DNA from 2 places in the Pseudomonas sp. PS02288 genome. Region 2 is predicted to be linked to the other one. Evidence: predicted binding sites of a transcription regulator. Region 2 holds the regulator's gene; the other holds the start of a gene.
What was found. The regulator sigma-54, encoded in region 2, starts transcription at its own class of promoters, with help from an activator protein. The targets are predictions, from matches to a motif close to ANTGGCATNNANNTTGCTNT.
Positions count from the first base shown of each region.

Region 1: the regulator sigma-54 is predicted to act here: its motif matches at 6,936-6,955, upstream of flgB (flagellar basal body rod protein FlgB).

Region 1 covers NZ_JASCPA010000001.1:103,920-113,924, reverse strand. The annotation lists gene flgJ (flagellar assembly peptidoglycan hydrolase FlgJ) at 1-188, opposite strand, end outside; gene QMX85_RS00525 (flagellar basal body P-ring protein FlgI) at 204-1,304, opposite strand; gene flgH (flagellar basal body L-ring protein FlgH) at 1,316-2,011, opposite strand; gene flgG (flagellar basal-body rod protein FlgG) at 2,032-2,817, opposite strand; gene flgF (flagellar basal-body rod protein FlgF) at 2,862-3,605, opposite strand; gene QMX85_RS00505 (flagellar hook protein FlgE) at 3,785-5,287, opposite strand; gene flgD (flagellar hook assembly protein FlgD) at 5,313-6,011, opposite strand; gene flgC (flagellar basal body rod protein FlgC) at 6,025-6,468, opposite strand; gene flgB (flagellar basal body rod protein FlgB) at 6,471-6,899, opposite strand; gene cheR (protein-glutamate O-methyltransferase CheR) at 7,146-7,973, opposite strand; gene QMX85_RS00480 (chemotaxis protein CheV) at 8,016-8,948, opposite strand; gene flgA (flagellar basal body P-ring formation chaperone FlgA) at 9,024-9,782, shown strand; gene flgM (flagellar biosynthesis anti-sigma factor FlgM) at 9,926-10,005, shown strand, end outside.
Region 2 covers NZ_JASCPA010000078.1:5,465-15,469, forward strand. The annotation lists gene mlaE (lipid asymmetry maintenance ABC transporter permease subunit MlaE) at 1-723, opposite strand, end outside; gene QMX85_RS21475 (ATP-binding cassette domain-containing protein) at 723-1,532, opposite strand; gene QMX85_RS21480 (KpsF/GutQ family sugar-phosphate isomerase) at 1,764-2,738, shown strand; gene QMX85_RS21485 (HAD family hydrolase) at 2,738-3,265, shown strand; gene lptC (LPS export ABC transporter periplasmic protein LptC) at 3,275-3,844, shown strand; gene lptA (lipopolysaccharide transport periplasmic protein LptA) at 3,831-4,388, shown strand; gene lptB (LPS export ABC transporter ATP-binding protein) at 4,388-5,113, shown strand; gene QMX85_RS21505 (RNA polymerase factor sigma-54) at 5,247-6,746, shown strand; gene raiA (ribosome-associated translation inhibitor RaiA) at 6,881-7,189, shown strand; gene ptsN (PTS IIA-like nitrogen regulatory protein PtsN) at 7,199-7,663, shown strand; gene rapZ (RNase adapter RapZ) at 7,673-8,530, shown strand; gene QMX85_RS21525 (HPr family phosphocarrier protein) at 8,541-8,813, shown strand; gene QMX85_RS21530 (hypothetical protein) at 8,823-9,083, opposite strand; gene QMX85_RS21535 (J domain-containing protein) at 9,511-10,005, opposite strand, start outside.

The sequences.
Region 1 (10,005 bases), on a different contig from region 2:
ACTTCGTTCGCCGAGCGCATGGACTTCATCATCTGGCTGAGGAACAGCGACTCGAACTCCTGGGCGACTTTCTTGACGTTTTCCGCGCTGTCCCGGTTCTTGCCTTTCATGGCAGCGAGACGGTTCAGATCGGTGACCGAGCCCGAGTCGGTGTTGCTGCTGTAGTTTCCGCCCAGGCGTGAGTCCATCGCTGTAATCCCCGCTTAGATGACGATCAGATCGGCCTGCAAGGCGCCGGCCTGTTTCAGAGCTTCGAGGATGGCCATCAAATCCCCCGGTGCCGCGCCGACCTGGTTAACCGCACGGACGATCTCGTCCAGCGTGGTACCCGGGCCGAACTTGAACATCGGCTTGGCTTCCTGTTCCGCCTTGATCTTCGAATTCGGTACCACCACCGTTTCGCCGCCCGCCAGCGCGTTGGGTTGGCTGACGATCGGGTCTTCGCTGATGGTTACGGTCAGGCTGCCGTGGGTCACCGCTGCGGGTGAAACCTTGACGTTCTGGCCGATGACAATGGTGCCGGTACGCGAGTTGATGATGACCTTGGCAACCGCCTGACCCGGATCGATGTCGAGGTTCTCGAGAATCGATATGTAGTCGACGCGCTGGTTCGGATCCAACGGAGCATTGACGCGTACAGAGCCTCCATCAATGGCTGATGCAACGTCCGGGCCAAGCAGCTCGTTGATCTTGTCGACGATGTGCTTCGCGGTGGTGAAGTCCGAACGGTTGAGGTTCAGCGTCAGGCTGTTGCCCTGGTCGAAGCCGCTCGGCACCGGCCGCTCGACGGTCGCGCCACCCGGAATGCGTCCGGCCGACGGAACGTTGACGGTGATCTTCGAGCCGTCGCGGCCTTCGGCGTCGAAGCCGCCGACCACCAGGTTGCCCTGAGCCACCGCGTAGACGTTGCCGTCGATCCCCTTGAGCGGGGTCATCAGCAGGCTGCCACCGCGCAGGCTCTTCGAGTTGCCGATCGAGGAGATCGTCACATCGATGGTCTGGCCCGGCTTGGCGAACGCCGGCAGGTCGGCATGGATCGACACGGCGGCAACGTTTTTCAGCTGTACGTTGCCGCCAGCCGGCACTTTTATGCCGAACTGCGCGAGCATGTTGTTGAAGGTCTGGATGGTGAACGGGGTCTGCGTGGTCTGGTCGCCCGTACCACTGAGGCCGACCACCAGGCCGTAACCGATCAACTGGTTGCTGCGCACACCCTGGATGCTGGCGATGTCCTTGAGCCGCTCGGCGTGAGCGGCGGTGGCGGACAACAGCAGAGCGATCCCGACGAACATCGACTTGAACATGATCATGCGCCTCAGAAGGGCCACAGCGGACTGGTGAAGAACTGGCTCAGCCAGCCCGGCTGACTGGCATCGGCGAACGCGCCGGTGCCGGAATAGGTGATGCGGGCGTCGGCCACGCGGGTCGACACGACGGTGTTGTCGGTGGCGATGTCATCGGCGCGAACCAGGCCGGAGATGCGCATCAGCTCGTTACCGGTGTTCAGCGTCAGCCATTTCTCGCCGCGGACGGCAAGCACGCCGTTGGGCAGCACTTCGGCGATGGTCACCGTCAGCGAACCGGTCAGGCTGTTGCCCTGCGCGGCCTGGGAGTCGCCCTTGTTATCGCGACTGCCGGAGAACTGGGCACTGAGGTCCATGCTGTTCTTGGTCAGCGGGTTGGTCCCGGACACCGCGCCGCCGAACAGCGAGGTCAGGCCGAGGTTGGCCGAGCTGTCCTTGGAGATGTCGGAGCTGGCGTTCTTGCTCGCCTGGGTACGTTCCTGCAGCGTGATGGTGATGATGTCGCCGACGCGGAACGCCTTGCGGTCGCTGTACAGGTTCTGCTCGAAACCCGGCTGGTAGATCGAGCCGTTGGTGGCGGCGGCCGGCATCGGCGTGCGCGGCATCACCGGCGCGTAGTACGGGTCGTTGGGCTTGGCCGCCGGGGCCACGCATCCTGCGAGAAAAAGCGCTCCGAGCACGGGGACGATAACGGTAAGGCGGATCATGGAGCGCTACCTCGCGGGTATTACAGGTTCTGGGTGACGAAGCCGAGCATCTGATCGGCGGTGGAAATGACCTTGGAGTTCATCTCGTAGGCACGCTGGGTGGTGATCATGTTCACCAGTTCCTCGACCGTGCTGACGTTGGAGTTCTCCAGGGTGTTCTGCAGGACGGTCCCGAGGCCGTTGAGGCCCGGTGTGCCGGTCTGCGGCGCACCGCTGGAGGCGGTCTCCATGAACAGGTTGTTGCCGGTGGCCTGCAGGCCGGCCGGGTTGATGAAGTTGGCGGTCTGGATGTTGCCGATCACGGTCGGCGTCGAGCTGCCGGCCACGGTGACGGAAACGGTGCCGTCCTCGCCGACGGTGAAGGTCTGGGTTTCCGGCGGAACGACGATCGCCGGCTCCAGCGGGAAGCCGTTGGCGGTCACCACCTGGCCATCGGAGTTCAGGTGGAAGGTGCCGTCGCGGGTGTAGGAGACGGTGCCGTCGGGCATGGTCACCTGGAAGAAGCCGTCACCATTGACCGCCATGTCGAGCGGCTGGTCGGTGGTCTGCAGGCTGCCTTCGGTGAAGTTCTTCTGCGTGCCGACGATGCGCACACCGGTACCCAGCTGCAGGCCGGACGGCAGCTGGTTGTCCTGGGTCGCCTGGGCGCCCGGCTGACGACGAACCTGATAGAGCAGGTCCTGGAACTCGGCGCGGTCACGCTTGAAGCCGGTGGTCGAGACGTTCGCCAGGTTGTTGGAAATGGTCGTCAGGTTCATGTCCTGGGCGGACAGACCGGTCTTCGCGACCCAAAGTGCAGAAAGCATGTGGCTTCTCCTCGCGTCGGTTTTTCGACGCCTCAATCACTTATTCAGCTGAATTGCAAAACCTTGGCCAAGGCGGCCGAGTCGTCCTCGGCGGTTCGCATCATCTTGATGTGCAGTTCGAATTGGCGGGACAGCGCCAGGATCGAGGTCATCTCCTCGGCGGCGTTGACGTTGCTCGCCTCGACGAAACCGGAGGCCACGCGCACGTTGGCATCCACGTCCGGCGCGGGCTGGCCGGCCTTCATGTGGATCAGGCCGTCGGTGCCCTTCTCCATCTGCTTCTGGTCCGGGTTGACCAGCTTGAGGCGGTCGACCTGGGCGATGACGTTGGCGCTCTGGCCCTGGGAGCGGATGCTGATGCTGCCGTCCTGACCGATCTCGATCTTGGTCGCCGGCGGTACGGAAATCAGTCCGCCGTTGCCCAGGACCGGAAAGCCGCTGGCGGTACGCAGGATGCCGACGGCGTCGACCTCGAGGCTGCCGGTGCGCACGTAGGCCTCGCCACCGCTGGGCGCCTGCACGGCCATCCAGCCATCGCCTTCGATGGCGACGTCGAGATCGCGGCCGGTTTCCTGCAGCGCCGCCGGGGTGAAGTCAGTGGCCGGACGTTCGCTCATGGCGTAGACCCGCGACGGCATGCTCTCGCCGAAGACCTGCATGGAGCGCGCTTGCTCCAGGTCCTTGCGGAAGCCGGACGTCGAGACGTTCGCCAGATTGTTGGCGTGCGCGCGCTGGGCCATCTCGTTCTGGCTGGCACCGGTCATGGCGACGTAGAGAAGTTTGTCCATGAATCACCTCGAAGCGACGGAGGAGCGCCGTCATTGAATCGTTCGAGAGTGATAAAGCAAGCGCTATGCCAAAAACAGAATAGCGCTTTAGGCAATTGATTTTAAAAGAAAAAGCCTCGAAAGAGGCTTTTGTGCAGCGAAGCAAGCGGCAGTTATCTGCCGCCTGCTGCTGAAGCGGATCAGGTCATCTGGATAATGGTCTGATTGATCGTGCTCTCGGTCTCGATGGTCTTGGCGTTCGCCTGGTAGTTGCGCTGGGCAACGATCAGGTTGACCAGTTCGGCAGTCAGGTCGACGTTGGAGTCTTCCAGCGAACCGGACGCCAGCGTGCCCAACGTGCCCGAACCCGGCACGCCGATCACCGGCTCGCCCGAGGCGAAGGACTCGGCCCAGTCGGTGTTGCCGACCGGCGTCAGGCCCTGCATGTTGGCGAACGTCGCCAGCACGGTCTGGCCGATCACCTTGGACTGCCCGTTGGTGTAGGTGGCGAACAGGCTGCCGTCGTCGGCGACTTCCAGGCCGGACAGCTGACCGGTGGTGTAACCGTCCTGGCTCACGCTGTTCACCGCGAAGTTAGTGTTGGTCTGGGTCGAACCGCGCATGTCCAGGGTCAGGCCCGTGGCGTTGGCGGTAGCGCCGTTGCTGCCCCAGGTAACCGGATTGGTGTTGCGGTTGGTGATGGTCGCAGGCACCCAGTCGGTCAGCGAAAGAACGCCGGCCGGAGACGTGGCGACACCGTCGAAGCCGGTTGCGCCAACCAGGTTCCCGGAGGCATTGAAGGTCAAGTTCGAAGCGTAGGGCGCGGTGCCCAGCGCTTCGGAGGCCGCGGCCACGGCCGAAGCGACGCTGGCAGCAGTGGCGCCGGTGGCGGCGGCGGCAGCGTTGGCGGCCGCGGTCACGCTGGCGTCGGTGCCGGCAGGCAGCGAGGCGACCACGCTGGCCGGCGTCGAGCCGGCGGCGTTAGCGGCGGTCTGCGCGGCGCCTACGGCAGCGCTGTCACCGCCCGGGTTGCTCGGGTTGCGTCCGTCGACGGTCACGTACATGGTCCAGCTGTTCGCGTCGTTCTTCACGAAGTACTGCGACATGGTGTGCGAGTTGCCCTGGGAGTCGTAGACGTCGACCGAGGTGGACCAGTTGTAGCTCGCCGAGACCGACGGATTGAACGGCGTGGTGGTCGGAACGGCCGCGGTGGAGTTCAGCGCGACGACCTGGTCGATATCGGTGGTGGCCTTCGGCAACTGGTTGGTGGTATCGATCTTCAGGTCGGTGATCACCCCGTTGACGATGTTGCCGCTGGCATCGACGCCGTAGCCCTGCAGCCTGTTGCCCGAGTTGTCGATGACGAAACCGGCGCTGTCCGAATGGAAGGTGCCGTTACGGGTGTAGACCCGGGAGCCATTGTCGCTGAGCACGAAGAAGCCGTTGCCGTTGATCGCCAGGTCCAGGCTGCCACCAGTGGAGGTGATGTTGCCCTGGGTGAACTGCTGCGAGACGTTGGCGGTGAGTACGCCGCTGCCGGTGGTGTTCTTGCCGGAGCCGAACATCGAGGTGGCGTATACGTCGGCGAACTCGGCGCGGGAGGCCTTGAAGCCGGTGGAGCCCACGTTGGCAATGTTGTTGCCGGTCACGTTGAGGTTCTTGCTGGCGGCGTTGAGGCCACTCAGGCCGATATTGAAAGACATGAATTTCTCCTTCCGGCGCGCCGGCTTACTGGCCAATCACCTGGACTTGCGACAGCTTCACGCTGCCCATCCCGGCTAAGTTGAGGGTCATTTCTCCGCCGTCCTGTCCCAGCGTCACGCTGCTGACAGTCGCCGGCATGTAGGTCGAAAGAGCGGTCTTGGTGTCATCGATGGTGGCGGTCGCCTTGAACGTGTAAGTGCCGGCCGCGAGCTTCGTGCCATTGGTGTCGGTACCGTCCCACTCGAAAGTGACGTTGCCGGCCTCCTGGGCGCCGAGATTGATCTTCTTCACCACGGCGCCGGCGGAGTCGTACACGCTGACGGTGGTTTCGGTGCCGGCCTCAGGCAGCTTCACCGCGCCGGTGATGCCGGTAGAGGTATCCACGACCGCCTTGTCGGTTTGCGCGATCACCGAACGACCGACCAGCGACGAGGCCTGCAGCGCCTGCGAGGACTGGAAGCCGCTGGTGATGGTGTTGACGGACGCGTTCAGGTTCTCCATGCCCTCGACCTGGCTGAACTGCGCCAGCTGGGCGACGAACTCGCTGTTGTCCTGGGGATCGAGCGGGTTCTGGTTGTTCAACTGGGTAACCAGCAATTGCAGGAAGTCGTTCTTGCCCAGCGAGCTGGAGCTGCTGGACGAACTGGTGCTGCTGGAATCTTTCGGCTTCGTGGTACTGGACAGTCCGGCCAGTACGTCGGAGGCGCTATTGACAGTGCTCATTGAAGTTCTCCGCTTACTGACCCAGCGTCAGTACTTTCTGCATCATTTGTTTGGCGGTGTTCATGATTTCCGCGTTGGTCTGGAACGCACGGCTGGCGGAGATCATGTCGGCCATTTCCTCGACGACGTTGACGTTGGGGTAATACACGTAGCCGTCCTTGTCCGCGGCCGGATGGTTGGGCTCATAGCGCGCCTGCAACTCGCTCTGGTCCTCGACGATTCCGGTCACCTGAACGCCTACGCCGGCCTGGCCCTGGTCCTCGAACAACGAACCGCCACCAGCGCCCTGGGCGCCATCGAGCATGGTGGCGAACACCGGATGCCGCGCGCGGTAGGTCTGATCGACGCTGGAGGAAACGGTGTCAGCGTTGGCGATGTTGCTGGCGACGGTATTCAGGCGCGTGTTCTGCGCACTCATGCCGGTACCGGCGATATTGAACAGGCTACTGAGTGACATGCTTATTCTCCGCGAATGGCCTCGATCAGCCCTTTGAACTTGCTATTGAGAAGCGTGAAGCTGGCCTGGAATTCCAGAGAGTTCTGGGCGTAGGCGGCCTGCTCGACCTGTTCGTCGACGGTGTTCTGGTCCAGCGACGGCTGGGTCGGAATGCGGTAGCGCAACGACGCGTCGGTGGTGGTCATGGCAATGCCTTCCGCCTCGATGTGGCGACTGCTGGTGGTCGTCAGCGTCGGCATGTTCGAGCTGGAGCCACCCTTCGCCATCTTGTCCGCCTGCTCGGCGAGCACCGCGCTGAAGTCCAGGTCGCGGGCCTTGTAGTTGGGCGTATCGGCGTTGGCGAGGTTATTGCCTAATACCTCGGCGCGTTGTGCACGGAAGGCCAGGGCTTTCTCGTGGATACCGAGGGCGTTGTCGAAACTGATGCTCATGGTCACGGGACCTATGCGGTGTGCTGTATCAGCGATAAAGCAAGCGCCATGCCATGAATTTTCTTGCTTATAGATCAGCGAGTTGCAAAGCCGCGACAAAAACCGGATGCGAAAACGGCAATTAATTTCCGCTTTCGGAGGTTCTCTTCCGGAGGGGGCGGCAAAACTTTGGCGCCGTGGGCGGCAAGCCATGCCAGGGAGCGGCAAGCGCTTTCCGCCGCGGAAAGCGCTCAGGAGGAAAAGGCCTTACTTGACCTTGTAGATGATGCCGGGGCTGCACTGAACCATCTGGTAGAGGTCGGGCAGCCCGTTCAGCGCTTCGGACGCGCCGAGGAACAGGTAGCCACCCGGTTTCAGCGTGGCGTGGATGCGCGTGAGGATGTCCTTCTTCACTTCCGCGGAGAAGTAGATCAACACGTTGCGGCAGAAGACGATATCGAACTTGCCAAGCACCGAATAGCTGTCCAGCAGGTTCAGCGCGCGGAACTCGATCCGGTTGCGGATCGGCGCCTTGACCGCCCAGCGGCCCGGCGCCTTCAGGTCGAAGTAACGCTGCAGGCGCTCCTGCGAGAGGCCCCGCCCCATCGCCAGGCTGTCGTACTCGCCGGACTTGCAGGCGGTGAGCATGGTCCCGGAAAGGTCGGTGGCGACTATCTGCACGCCGGCCTTGAGCTGCCCTAAGTTGGTCCGCTCGAACTCGTCGATCGCCATGGACAGCGAATAGGGCTCCTGCCCCGACGAACAGGCGGCCGACCAGATTCGCAGCCGTTGCCCACCGGCGTTCTTGATCATCTCCGGAAGAATCCGGGACTTCAGCACCTCGAACGGGTAGGCGTCGCGAAACCAGAGGGTCTCGTTGGTCGTCATCGCGTCGACCACCTGCTCGCGCAGGCCGCTGCGCGGCTGACTTTCGATACGCTGGACCAGCTCGCTCAGGGAACGGATGGATTGCTGCTCCATCAGTTTGTTGAGGCGGCTGGATACCAGGTACTGCTTGTTGCTGCCGAGCAGGATGCCGCAGGTTTTCTCCAGGAAAACCCGAAACTGCTCGAAGTCCAGATTGCCTGAAGACACGGGTGCTGCCTCTCCGATCCGATGGGCTGCCAAGAGTATTCCTTAGCCGTTGGCTGATTGTTTGACACGCTCGACGACCCGCGAAGCGAGGTCGTCGGGGCGGAACTTGGCGAGAAAATCGTCGGCGCCCACTTTCTTCACCATGGCCTGGTTGAACACGCCCGACAACGAAGTATGCAGGAGAATGTGCAGCTTCTGCAGGCGCTGATCGGCGCGGACCTCCGCGGTGAGCGTGTAGCCGTCCATCTCCGGCATCTCGATGTCGGAAATCATCATCAGCAATTCGTCTTCAGGGTGACGACCCTCGTCGGCCATGCTCTTGAGATAGTCCAGCGCTTGGCGACCGTCGTTCAGCGCAGTCACCTCGACGCCGACGCTTTCCAGACAACGGCTCACCTGCTTGCGTGCCACCGACGAGTCGTCGACGATCAGCACGCGCTTGGTCACCGCGCGCTGCTGGGTCTCGACGTCGATCACGCCCTCGGAGATGACCTCCGAGGTCGGCGCCACTTCGGCAAGGATCTTCTCCACGTCGATGATTTCCACCAGCTGGTTGTCGACCCGCGTCACCGCCGTCAGGAAGTGGTCGCGACCGGCACCCTTGGGCGGCGGATGGATCTCCTCCCAGTGCATGTTGACGATGCGCTCCACGGAACGCACCAGGAAACCCTGCACTTTGGTGTTGTACTCGGTGATGATGACGAAACTGTCTTTCAGGTCATCGAGGCCCGGTTTACCGGTGGCCATGGCCAGGTCGAGGATCGGAATGGTACCGCCGCGAATGCTGGCAACGCCGCGAACGACCGGGCTCGATTTCGGCATGATGGTGAGTTTCGGGCACTGCAGCACCTCCTTCACCTTGAACACGTTGATGCCGTACAGCTGTTTTCCGTCCAGGCGGAACAGCAGCAGCTCGAGGCGGTTCTGCCCCACCAGCTGAGTTCGCTGGTTAACCGAATCCAATACACCGGCCATGCCAGATTCCTCTAAATGAATGTCCCGCGTCTGCTTAGGGTAGCAGGCGGCACGACCCTTGCTATCTCACCTGTCATGAAAGAACTCACGACATTTTTTCGACGCATGATGTCAAAACGACAGCGCATGTCTCGTGTTTTACCCACTTTGTGCGGGCTCGGCTACACCGGTCTGGTGTTGGCCCAGCAAACCATGCCTGAGCAACTTATCGACACGACCCAGGGATTTCTTGAATTCGCCGTGGAAGATTATCTGCGTACCGTGGACATACCGGGCCGCTACGAAATCCAGGTCAACCGGCTCGATCCGCGCCTGCGCCTGCCGCTGTGCGACCAGGAGCTGAACGCCAAGCTGGAAAGCCCGGCCCAACCGATCGGGCGGGTCACGGTGAAGGTCAGCTGCGACGGCAGTTCGCCGTGGAGCGTGTTCGTTCCGGCCCAGGTGAAGGTGTTCCGCGACGTCGTGGTGGTCAAGCGTCCGCTGACCCGCGGCAGCATTATCGGCGAGACCGATGTAGCGCTGGCGGAACGGGACACCGGAACCCTCGGCCAGGCCTTCCTCGTCGCTACCGAGCAGGCGGTCGGCAGCAAGCTGACACGACCGGTGGTCGCCGACCAGGCGATCCTCCTGACGATTCTGGAAAAAGCCGACGTGATCGCCAAGGGCGACCACGTGGTGATCAAGGCGCAAAGCGGCGCCATCAACGTGAACATGCCCGGCGAAGCACTTTCAGCGGGCGCTCCAGGCGAGCAGATCCGGGTCAGGAACCTGCAGTCTCAACGAGTGATCAAGGCACGGGTGACCGGCCCGGGCGTGGTAGAAGTGGCTATGTAAGGCATGAAACGGCTGGCGTGCAGACAGGACGGTTCTTTACACTGGCGGACGGCGCAAATCTTTTTGCTCTGTCTCGCTAAAGTTATCGGCGTGAACGCCGAAAAGCTGGGCAAGCGTCCAGACACCGTCCGAGGTTTTGCATCATGGTTATCGACTTCAACCGGCCCAACAATGCCGTTACGCCGTCTTCGACGACGCGTACCAGCAGCAGCCAGCCCGGCAG
Region 2 (10,005 bases):
TCGGGTCGTCGCGCGGCCGATTCCTTCGGAGGTCGGCTCGCAGTCGTAGCCCTGGAACACGGCGATCCAGGTCACCACGAAGGCGAAAACGACGCTCTTGATAACCCCGTTGAGCACGTCCGAGGTGAAGGTGACGCTGCCCTGCATGTTCGACCAGAAGGAGCCTTCGTAGACTCCCAGCCAGTCCACGGCGACCATCGCCCCGCCCCAGATGCCGACCACGCTGAAGATCATCGCCAGCAGCGGCATGGAAATGAAACCGGCCCACAGGCGCGGCGCGATGATGTACTTGAGCGGATCGACACCGATCATTTCCAGGCTGGAAAGCTGCTCGGTGGACTTCATGTTGCCGATCTCGGCCGTCAGGGCCGACCCGGCGCGGCCGGCGAACAGCAATGCGGTGACCACCGGGCCGAGCTCGCGCAGCAGGGTCAGCGCGACCATCTGGCCGACCGCCTGGTCCGAGCCGTACTTGCTGAGGATGTTGTAGCCCTGCAGCGCCAGCACCATGCCGATGAACATGCCGGAGACCACGATGATCGCCAGCGACATCACGCCGACCGAATACAGCTGGCGAACCAGGAGCTGCATGCCGCCGCCCAGCTCGCTACGCCCGAACAGGGCACGCGACAGGAACAGCGTGGAACGCCCCAATGCGGCGAGCGTGTCGATGCCGGCCTTGCCGAGCAGACGCACCCGTTCGAGGAAAGACTTCTTGCGCATCAGCGCCCCCCCAGGAGTTCGTCGCGGAAGTCCGCCGCCGGGTAGTGGAACGGCACCGGACCGTCCGGAGTGCCTTTCATGAACTGGCGGATGCGCGGGTTATCCGACTCGCGCAGGGACTGCGGCGTACCGTGGCCAAGGACTTGGGAATCGCCCACCACATAGATGTAGTCGGCGATGCTGGCGGTTTCGGCGAGGTCATGGGAAACCACGATGCTGGTGATGCCGAGGGCATCGTTGAGCAGCCGGATCAGGCGCACCAGGACGCCCATGGCGATCGGGTCCTGGCCTACGAAGGGCTCGTCGTACATGAGTATCTGCGGGTCCAGCGCGATGGCCCGGGCCAGCGCGACGCGGCGCTTCATGCCACCGGAGAGTTCGTCGGGCATCAGCTCTACGGCACCGCGCAGGCCGACCGCCTGCAGCTTCATCAGGACGATGTCACGGATCATTTCTTCGGGCAGCTTGGTGTGAACGCGCAGCGGAAACGCGACGTTCTCGAACACGTCGAGGTCGGTGAACAGCGCGCCGCTCTGGAACAGGACGCCCATCTGCTTGCGCATGTCGAACAGTTCGTGGCGCGACAGGCACGGCAGGTTGTACCCGTTGACCCACACCTCGCCACTGGAAGGCTTCAGTTGGGCGGCGATGAGCCGAAGAAGGGTGGTCTTGCCACTGCCGGACGGACCCATGATCCCGGTGACCTTGCCACGCGGGATGCGGATGTCGACATTGTTCATGATGCTACGCGTGCCGCGCATGAAGGTGACGCCCTTCAGCTCGACCGCATAACCGTTATCGCCGCTCATTGATACTCCTTGCCACACAGCCTATGCAGCAGACGCCGTGCGCTCTAGGGAGGGCACAGGCGTTTTGCGGCCAGCCGGTTTGGGCGCGCACTATAGCACCGCCGCGACAGCGCCCAAAGGCGGCGACGCATGCGGTTGCATGTTTTGCCTGCGTGCCCCGGGCGAAGGCAGGTGAGCGTCAACGGCCTTTGCCGGTATAATCGTTCCCTTTTGATCGAACCGCCGCCGCCCATGACTCCATCGAACGACCTGATCCAATCGGCCCAACGCACGATCCGCCTGGAAATCGAAGCGATCGAGGGCCTGCTGCCCCGCCTAGACGGCGAGTTCACCCGAGCCTGCGAGTTGATCCTCGCCAGCAAGGGTCGCGTGGTGGTGCTCGGCATGGGCAAGTCCGGCCACATTGGCCGCAAGATCGCCGCCACCCTGGCGAGCACCGGCACCACATCGTTCTTCGTCCACCCCGCCGAGGCCAGCCATGGCGACATGGGCATGATCACCGGCGATGACGTAGTGCTGGCGCTGTCGAACTCCGGCACCGCCGCCGAAATCGTCACCTTGCTGCCGCTGATCAAGCGCCTCGGGATCAAGCTGATCGGCATGACCGGCAATCCGCAATCGCTGCTCGCGCTCGCCTCCGACGTACACCTGGACGCCGGCGTCGACAAGGAAGCCTGCCCGCTGAGCCTGGCGCCAACCTCCTCCACCACCGCCGCGCTGGTCCTCGGCGATGCGCTGGCAATCGCCTTGATGGAAGCGCGCGGCTTCACCGCCGAACAATTCGCCTTCTCCCATCCCGGCGGCGCGCTGGGCCGGCGCCTGCTGCTCAAGGTCGAGAACGTGATGCACAGCGGCGCGGCGCTGCCGCAGGTGGCCAAGGGCACGTCGCTGCGCCAGGCGCTGCTGGAAATGAGCCAGAAGGGACTGGGCATGACGGCGGTGACCGATACGGAGGGTCACCTCGCCGGAATCTTCACCGACGGCGACCTGCGCCGCGCGCTGGACCGTGACCTGGACATTCGCCAGGCGCTGATCGACGAGGTCATGACCGTGCATGGCAAGACCGCGCGCCCCGACATGCTCGCCGCCGAGGCGCTTAAGATCATGGAAGACAACAAGATCAGCGCGCTGGTGGTGGTCGACGAGGCCGACAAGCCGATTGGCGCGTTCAACCTGGGCGATCTGCTGCGCGCGGGGGTGATGTGATGGGCGATGCCGACCTGCTGCAACGCGCCCGGGCGATCAAGCTGGCGATCTTCGATGTCGATGGCGTGCTCACCGACGGCAAGCTGTACTTCCTCACCGATGGCAGCGAATTCAAGACGTTCAACACGCTGGACGGCCACGGCATCAAGATGCTGATCGGCTCCGGCGTGAGTACCGCAATCATCAGCGGACGCAAGACGCCGGTGGTCGAGCGCCGCGCGCAGAACCTGGGCATCCAGCACCTTTATCAGGGTCGCGAAGACAAACTGGTGGTGCTCGACGAACTGCTCGGCCAACTCGGCCTGGACTACGCGCAGGTTGCCTACCTAGGTGACGACCTCCCCGACCTGCCGGTGATTCGCCGGGTGGGTCTGGGCATGGCGGTGGCCAGCGCCGACAGCTTCGTTCGCCAGCATGCCCACGGCGTCACCCGCGCCCGCGGCGGCGAAGGGGCGGCGCGCGAATTCTGCGAGTTCATCATGGCCGCCCAGGGCACGCTCGACGCCGCCCAGTCGGCTTATCTCTGAGGTCCTGCGATGCTCCGTAAACTGCGCACCTTCGGCCCCCTGACCCTATTCGCCGCACTGCTCGTGGCGCTCGGCTACTGGAACATCCGCCCGGAGACCTTCCTCGACCGGCCAGGTGCCAAGGTCGACGAGGCCGAGATCGATTTCTACGCGGACAACGCCCGCACCCTGCAGTACCAGCCCGACGGCAAGTTGCAGTACGAGATGACCGCGACCAAGCTGGAACACGTCAAGGCCAGTGACATCACCCTGGTCAGCGCGCCGGACCTGATGCTCTATCGCGGCACGGACCTGCCTTGGCATGTGCGCAGCGACCGCGCGGAAGTCGCCTCCGGCGGCACCCAGGCCGAGCTGATCGACGCCGTTCGCGTCGAGCGAACCGACGCCAAGGGCCGCCCGACGGTCCTCACCACCAGCCGCCTGACCGTATTCCCCAAGCAGCAATATGCGCAGACCGAGCAAGCCGTTAGAATCGACGCCGCCAACGGGGTGACCACGGCAAATGGAATGAAAGCGTATCTGAATGACAACAGGATGACCCTGAAGTCCAACGTAAGAGGCCAGTATGAGGCTCGTTAACAGTTTCTCCCTCCGTGCTCTTCCCCTGTTGATCAGCCTGGGCGGCGCGCTAGGAAGCGCAGGCGCATGGGCCCTCCCCTCCGACCGCGACCAGCCGATCCGCGTCCAGGCGGACAGCGCCGAGCTCGACGACAAGCAGGGCGTCGCCGTGTACCGCGGCGGCGTGGTGATCACCCAGGGCACCCTGAAGATCACCGGCGATACGGTCACCATCACCCAGGACAAGAACGGCGACATCAAGGTCTTCACCTCGGTCGGCCGGCCCGCCTACTACGAGCAGAAGCCGGCGCCCGACAAGCCGCTGGTCAAGGCCTATGGCCTGACCATCCAGTACTTCGCCGACAACGAACGTATCGTCCTGATCGACCAGGCCAAGGTCGTGCAGCAGGGCAATACCTTCCAGGGCGAGAAGATCGTCTATGACACCCAGCGGCAGATCGTGAATGCCGGTCGCGCGACCGGCAACAACGTCACCGCGCCGCGTCCGCGGGTGGACATGGTGATCCAGCCGAAGAAAAAAGAGCAGCAGGGGCAACCCCAGTAATGGCCACACTGAAAGCCCAGCACCTGGCGAAGAGCTACAAGGGGCGCCAGGTCGTCCGTGACGTCAGCCTGTCGATCGAAAGCGGCCAGGTGGTCGGCCTGCTCGGCCCCAACGGCGCCGGCAAGACCACCTGCTTCTACATGATCGTCGGCCTGGTGCAGGCCGATCAGGGGCGCGTGCTGATCGATGATCAGGACGTCAGCCATCAGCCTATGCACGGCCGCGCCCGCGCCGGCATCGGCTACCTGCCGCAGGAAGCCTCGATCTTTCGCAAGCTCAGCGTCGCCGACAACATCATGGCGATCCTTGAGACCCGCAAGGACCTCGACGGCGCCGGCCGGCGCAACGCGCTGGAAGACCTGCTGCAGGAGTTTCATATCAGCCACATCCGCGACAACCGCGGCATGAGCCTGTCCGGTGGCGAGCGTCGCCGCGTCGAGATCGCCCGCGCCCTGGCGACCTCGCCGAAGTTCATTCTCCTCGATGAGCCCTTCGCCGGCGTCGACCCGATCTCCGTGGGCGACATCAAGCAGATCATCCATCACCTGAAGAACAAGGGCATCGGCGTCCTGATCACCGATCACAACGTCCGCGAGACCCTCGACATCTGCGAGACCGCCTACATCGTCAATGACGGCCGGCTGATCGCCGAAGGCGACGCCGAAACGATCCTGGCCAACCAGATCGTCAAAGAGGTGTATCTGGGCCACGAGTTTCGTCTGTAGCGAAGGCTTTTCGCTACGGAAAGGTTCCCCATCTCTGGAAAATCATTCTAAAATCGGGCATATAATTTGCTTCCGGCAGCGCTCCGGCGCTCAGCAGTGCACAGGCGTTAGACGCCGGTAATCAAGGTCTGCCATGAAACCATCGCTCGTTCTCAAGATGGGCCAGCAGCTGACGATGACTCCTCAGCTGCAACAGGCCATTCGCTTGCTCCAACTGTCCACCCTGGACCTGCAACAGGAAATCCAGGAGGCACTGGAGTCCAACCCGATGCTCGAGCGTCAGGAGGAAGGCGAGGACTTCGACAACACCGACCCTCTTGCCGACGGCGATGCCCTGCCCAATCCCGGCACCCAGGAAGTGGCATTCCAGGAATCCACCGTACCCACCGTGGAGAACCTCGAAGAGGGCGACTGGCACGACAGCGAACGCATCCCCAGCGAACTCCCCGTCGACACCGCTTGGGAAGACGTCTACCAGACCAGCGCCAGCAGCCTGCCGAGCAATGACGACGATGAGTGGGATTTCACCTCGCGCACGTCCAGCGGCGAGAGCCTGCAGAGCCACCTGCTCTGGCAACTCAATCTGGCGCCGATGTCGGACACCGACCGGCTGATCGCCGTGACGCTGATCGACTGCATCAACGACCAGGGTTACCTGGAAGAATCCCTGGCGGACATCACCGAAGGCTTCGATCCGGAGCTCGACATCGAGCTCGACGAAGTCGAGGCCGTTCTGCACCGCATCCAGCAGTTCGAGCCGGCCGGCATCGCCGCCCGCGACCTCAGTGAATGCCTGCTCCTGCAACTGCGCCAGCTACCGCCGAAGACCCCGTGGCTGAGCGAGGCGCAACGCCTGGTCGGCGACTACCTGGAGCTGCTTGGCAGTCGCGACTACAGCCAGCTGATGCGGCGCATGAAGCTCAAGGAAGACGAGCTTCGGCAGATCATCGAACTGATCCAGAGCCTCAACCCGCGGCCCGGCTCGCAGATCGAAGCCAGCGAACCCGAATACGTGGTGCCCGACGTCATCGTGCGCAAGCACAACGAGCGCTGGCTGGTCGAGCTGAACCAGGAAGCGGTGCCGCGCCTGCGGGTCAACCCCCACTACGCCGGCTTCGTTCGCCGCGCCGACTCCAGTGCCGACAACACTTTCATGCGCAATCAGCTGCAGGAAGCGCGCTGGTTCATCAAGAGCCTGCAGAGCCGCAACGAAACGCTGATGAAGGTCGCGACTCAGATCGTCGAACACCAGCGCGGCTTCCTTGAGTACGGCGAGGAAGCGATGAAGCCGCTGGTTCTGCACGACATCGCCGAAGCCGTGGGCATGCACGAATCGACGATTTCCCGCGTCACCACGCAGAAGTTCATGCACACCCCGCGTGGCATCTACGAACTGAAATACTTTTTCTCCAGCCACGTCAGCACCTCGGAAGGGGGCGAATGCTCGTCCACCGCGATCCGCGCGATCATCAAGAAACTGGTCGCCGCGGAAAACGCGAAAAAGCCGTTGAGCGACAGCAAGATCGCTGGTTTACTGGAAGCACAGGGCATTCAGGTGGCACGCCGCACAGTCGCCAAGTACCGCGAATCGCTGGGCATAGCGCCTTCGAGCGAACGCAAGCGACTGATGTAGTCAGCCCCGTAACGAAGGCACCCGCCTTCCCCTGCTCCGGATAGCCGGAGAGCGGCAAAAGAGCCTCAAACGCCAGATTTTCGGTGGCAGGCCCGTCAGCCTGTCTCTTCTAAGCGGCAACAAGGAGAAGCGGTATGCAAGTCAACATCAGTGGCCATCAACTGGATGTGACCGACGCCCTACGCGACTATATCGAGGAGAAATTCAGTCGCCTTGAGCGACACTTCGACAAGATCACCAACGTTCAGGTGATCATGGAAGTCGAAAAGCTGAAACAGAAAATCGAAGCCACCCTGCGCATCGCCGGGGGCGAAGTGGTCGCCAATGCGGAGCATGACGACATGTACGCGGCCATCGACTTGCTGGTCGACAAACTGGATCGCCAGCTGATCAAGCACAAGGAAAAGCAACTGAACCGCCAGCAAGGTGCTGCGGCTCGCTGACCCTCCCCTATGATCCGACTTGAAAATATCCTGACCCCCGGTCGCGCCCTCGTCGGCGTGCCGGGCGGCAGCAAGAAACGTGTACTCGAGCAGATCGCCCAACTGATCGCCCGCGAGTTACCGACCCTAGAAACCCAGGACATCTTCGAAAGCCTGGTTGCCCGCGAAAAGCTCGGTTCCACCGGCTTCGGCAACGGTATCGCCATTCCCCACTGCCGTCTCGCCGGCTGCGAATCGCCGATCAGCGCGGTCATGCACCTGGAAACGGCGGTCGACTTCGACGCCATTGACGGTGCGCCGGTGGACCTGCTATTCGTCCTGCTGGTGCCGCAGGCGGCCACCGATGAACACCTCGAATTGCTCCGCCAGATAGCCAGCATGCTCGACCGTGCCGAGGTGCGCGAGCGCCTGCGTGCGGCGGATAGCAGCGAGGCCCTGTATCAGGTCGTGGTGGACGTACAGAGCGGGCACTAAGACCAACCTATGCGTCTGATCATCGTCAGCGGCAGATCCGGATCGGGCAAGAGCACCGCGCTCGACGTGCTGGAAGACAGCGGCTTCTATTGCATCGACAACCTCCCAGCCGGCCTGCTGCCAGAGCTCGCCGAGCGGGCGCTGATCCACACCGAACTCGCCCAGCCGCTGGTCGCCGTGTCCATCGATGCGCGCAACCTGCCGAGCCACCTGCAGCGCTTTCCCGAGTTGCTCGCCGAAGTCCGCGCCCGGCACATCCAGTCCGACGTGCTGTTCCTCGACGCGGAGCCGGAGACGCTGCTCAAGCGTTTCTCCGAGACCCGTCGGCGCCATCCGCTGACCAGCGCCACCCGCTCGCTGGCCGAAGCCATCGACGATGAAAGCCAGCTGCTCGGCCCGATCGCCGACCTCGCCGACCTGAAGATCGACACCACCCACCTCAACCTCTATCAGTTGCGCGACACCATCAAGTTGCGCCTGCTGAACAAGCCCGAACCCGGCACTGCCTTTCTCATCGAATCCTTCGGCTTCAAGCGCGGGATGCCGGTAGATGCCGATCTGGTGTTCGACGTGCGCTGCCTGCCCAACCCTTACTGGAAACCGGAGCTGCGCGAACATTCGGGCCTGGAGCAACCGGTGATCGACTACCTTTCGGCGCAGCCGGACGTGCAGGAGATGTATCAGGACATCAGTACCTATCTGCAAAAATGGCTGCCGCGCTTCGCCGCCAGCAACCGCGCCTATGTCACCGTCGCCATCGGCTGCACCGGCGGGCACCATCGCTCGGTCTACCTTGCGGAACGCCTCGGCGCCGCCCTCAAAGAACAATTGAAGAACGTCCAGGTTCGCCACCGCGACCTTCATTAAGGAACCCGCGATGCCTGCGTGTGAAATCACCATCATCAACAAACTCGGCCTGCATGCACGCGCCGCCGCCAAGTTCGTCGGCGTTGCCGGCCGCTTTCCCTGCGCCGTTCGCGTGGGGCGTGGGCCGGAAAGCCTGGTCGATGGCAAGAGCATCATGGCGGTCATGATGCTGGCCGCCGGGATGGGCACTGCAATTCACCTGCATACCGAGGGCGAGCAGTGCGACGAGGCGCTGGACGCGCTGGTCGAACTGATCAACAACCGCTTCGACGAAGGCGAGTGAGGCGCCGGCTCAGGCCAGCGCCGTATCCAGCACCCTCATCAGGCAGAACCCCAGCACCAGGCAGATGCTCGCCTCGACTTCGAAGTCATTCCGATGCGATTCGGGAATGATCTCGTGAGCGACGGCGAACAGCATCGCCCCCGCCGCCATCGCCAGCCCCCCGGGCAATAGCAGCGTCGAAACGCCCACCAGCCAGGCACAGATCACCGCGAACAGCGGCTCGACCGGCCCGCAAGCCGCACCGATCAGCAGCGCCCGCCCTCTTCCCATCCCAACCCACCAGCACCAGCACCAGCACCAGCACCAGCACCAGCACCAGCACCAGCGAGATGATCAGCCTTCCGGCAGATCCTGCAACGCGATGCCCCACGCCAGGCAGTCCGCTCCGGCCGGTCTCGCGCCGGCCGAAACGCCCGCCGCCGTGCCATCGAGGATGTGCAGGGACGACGGCGATGACGAACAGCAGCACCTGCGGCGACAGCGGCCAACGACCGAGCGCTTCCGCTTCCAGGTTCGGCTGCGGCGGCAGGTGACCCAGGCCGAACAACGCGCGGATACCGATGATCACTTGCAGGGCTTTTGAGGACGAACGGAAACGGTCGCCTGCGCGAAAGGAGCCGGCGATCGCAAAGAAGGGAGTGGTGCTACACGTGGCTGTCGTGCTGACAGCCGGGGAAGCAAGGAGCGCGACGGAGGCTCAGGCGAGCCCCATCTCCTTGGCTTCCTGCTCGCGCTTGAGTTGCTCGTCGAGCCAGGCAACGAGGTTTTCCGGCTGCTGCAGCTGCTTGATGTCCTCGCCCAGGTACACGTTGTCTTCCTCGAGGAAAGCGCTCTGCTGGCGCGACAGCCGCCGCACGATCTTCGGGTTCACCGCCTGCTGCGGATCCAGGTCGAAGCAGTCGCGGAACAACTGCTCCTCGTTTGCCACCTCGTCGCGCACTTCCTCCAACTGATCGGTGAGCACGCGGTTGAAGTGCTTGAGCTTCTCGTCGGCCAAGTCGGCGAGGTTGCTCGGCCGGATCTGCTCGATCTCCAGCTGCAATTGCAGCAGGCTCAGCAGGTTGCTGCGCTCGTAGGCCTGGTTGACCTGCTGCATCAACGCCGTCTTGCGCTCGCGTTCGGCGCTGTCGGTCTCGCGGTCCGGATGCAGGCTGCTGGCGAGCTGCCGGTAGACCTCGCGCACGCTGCGACT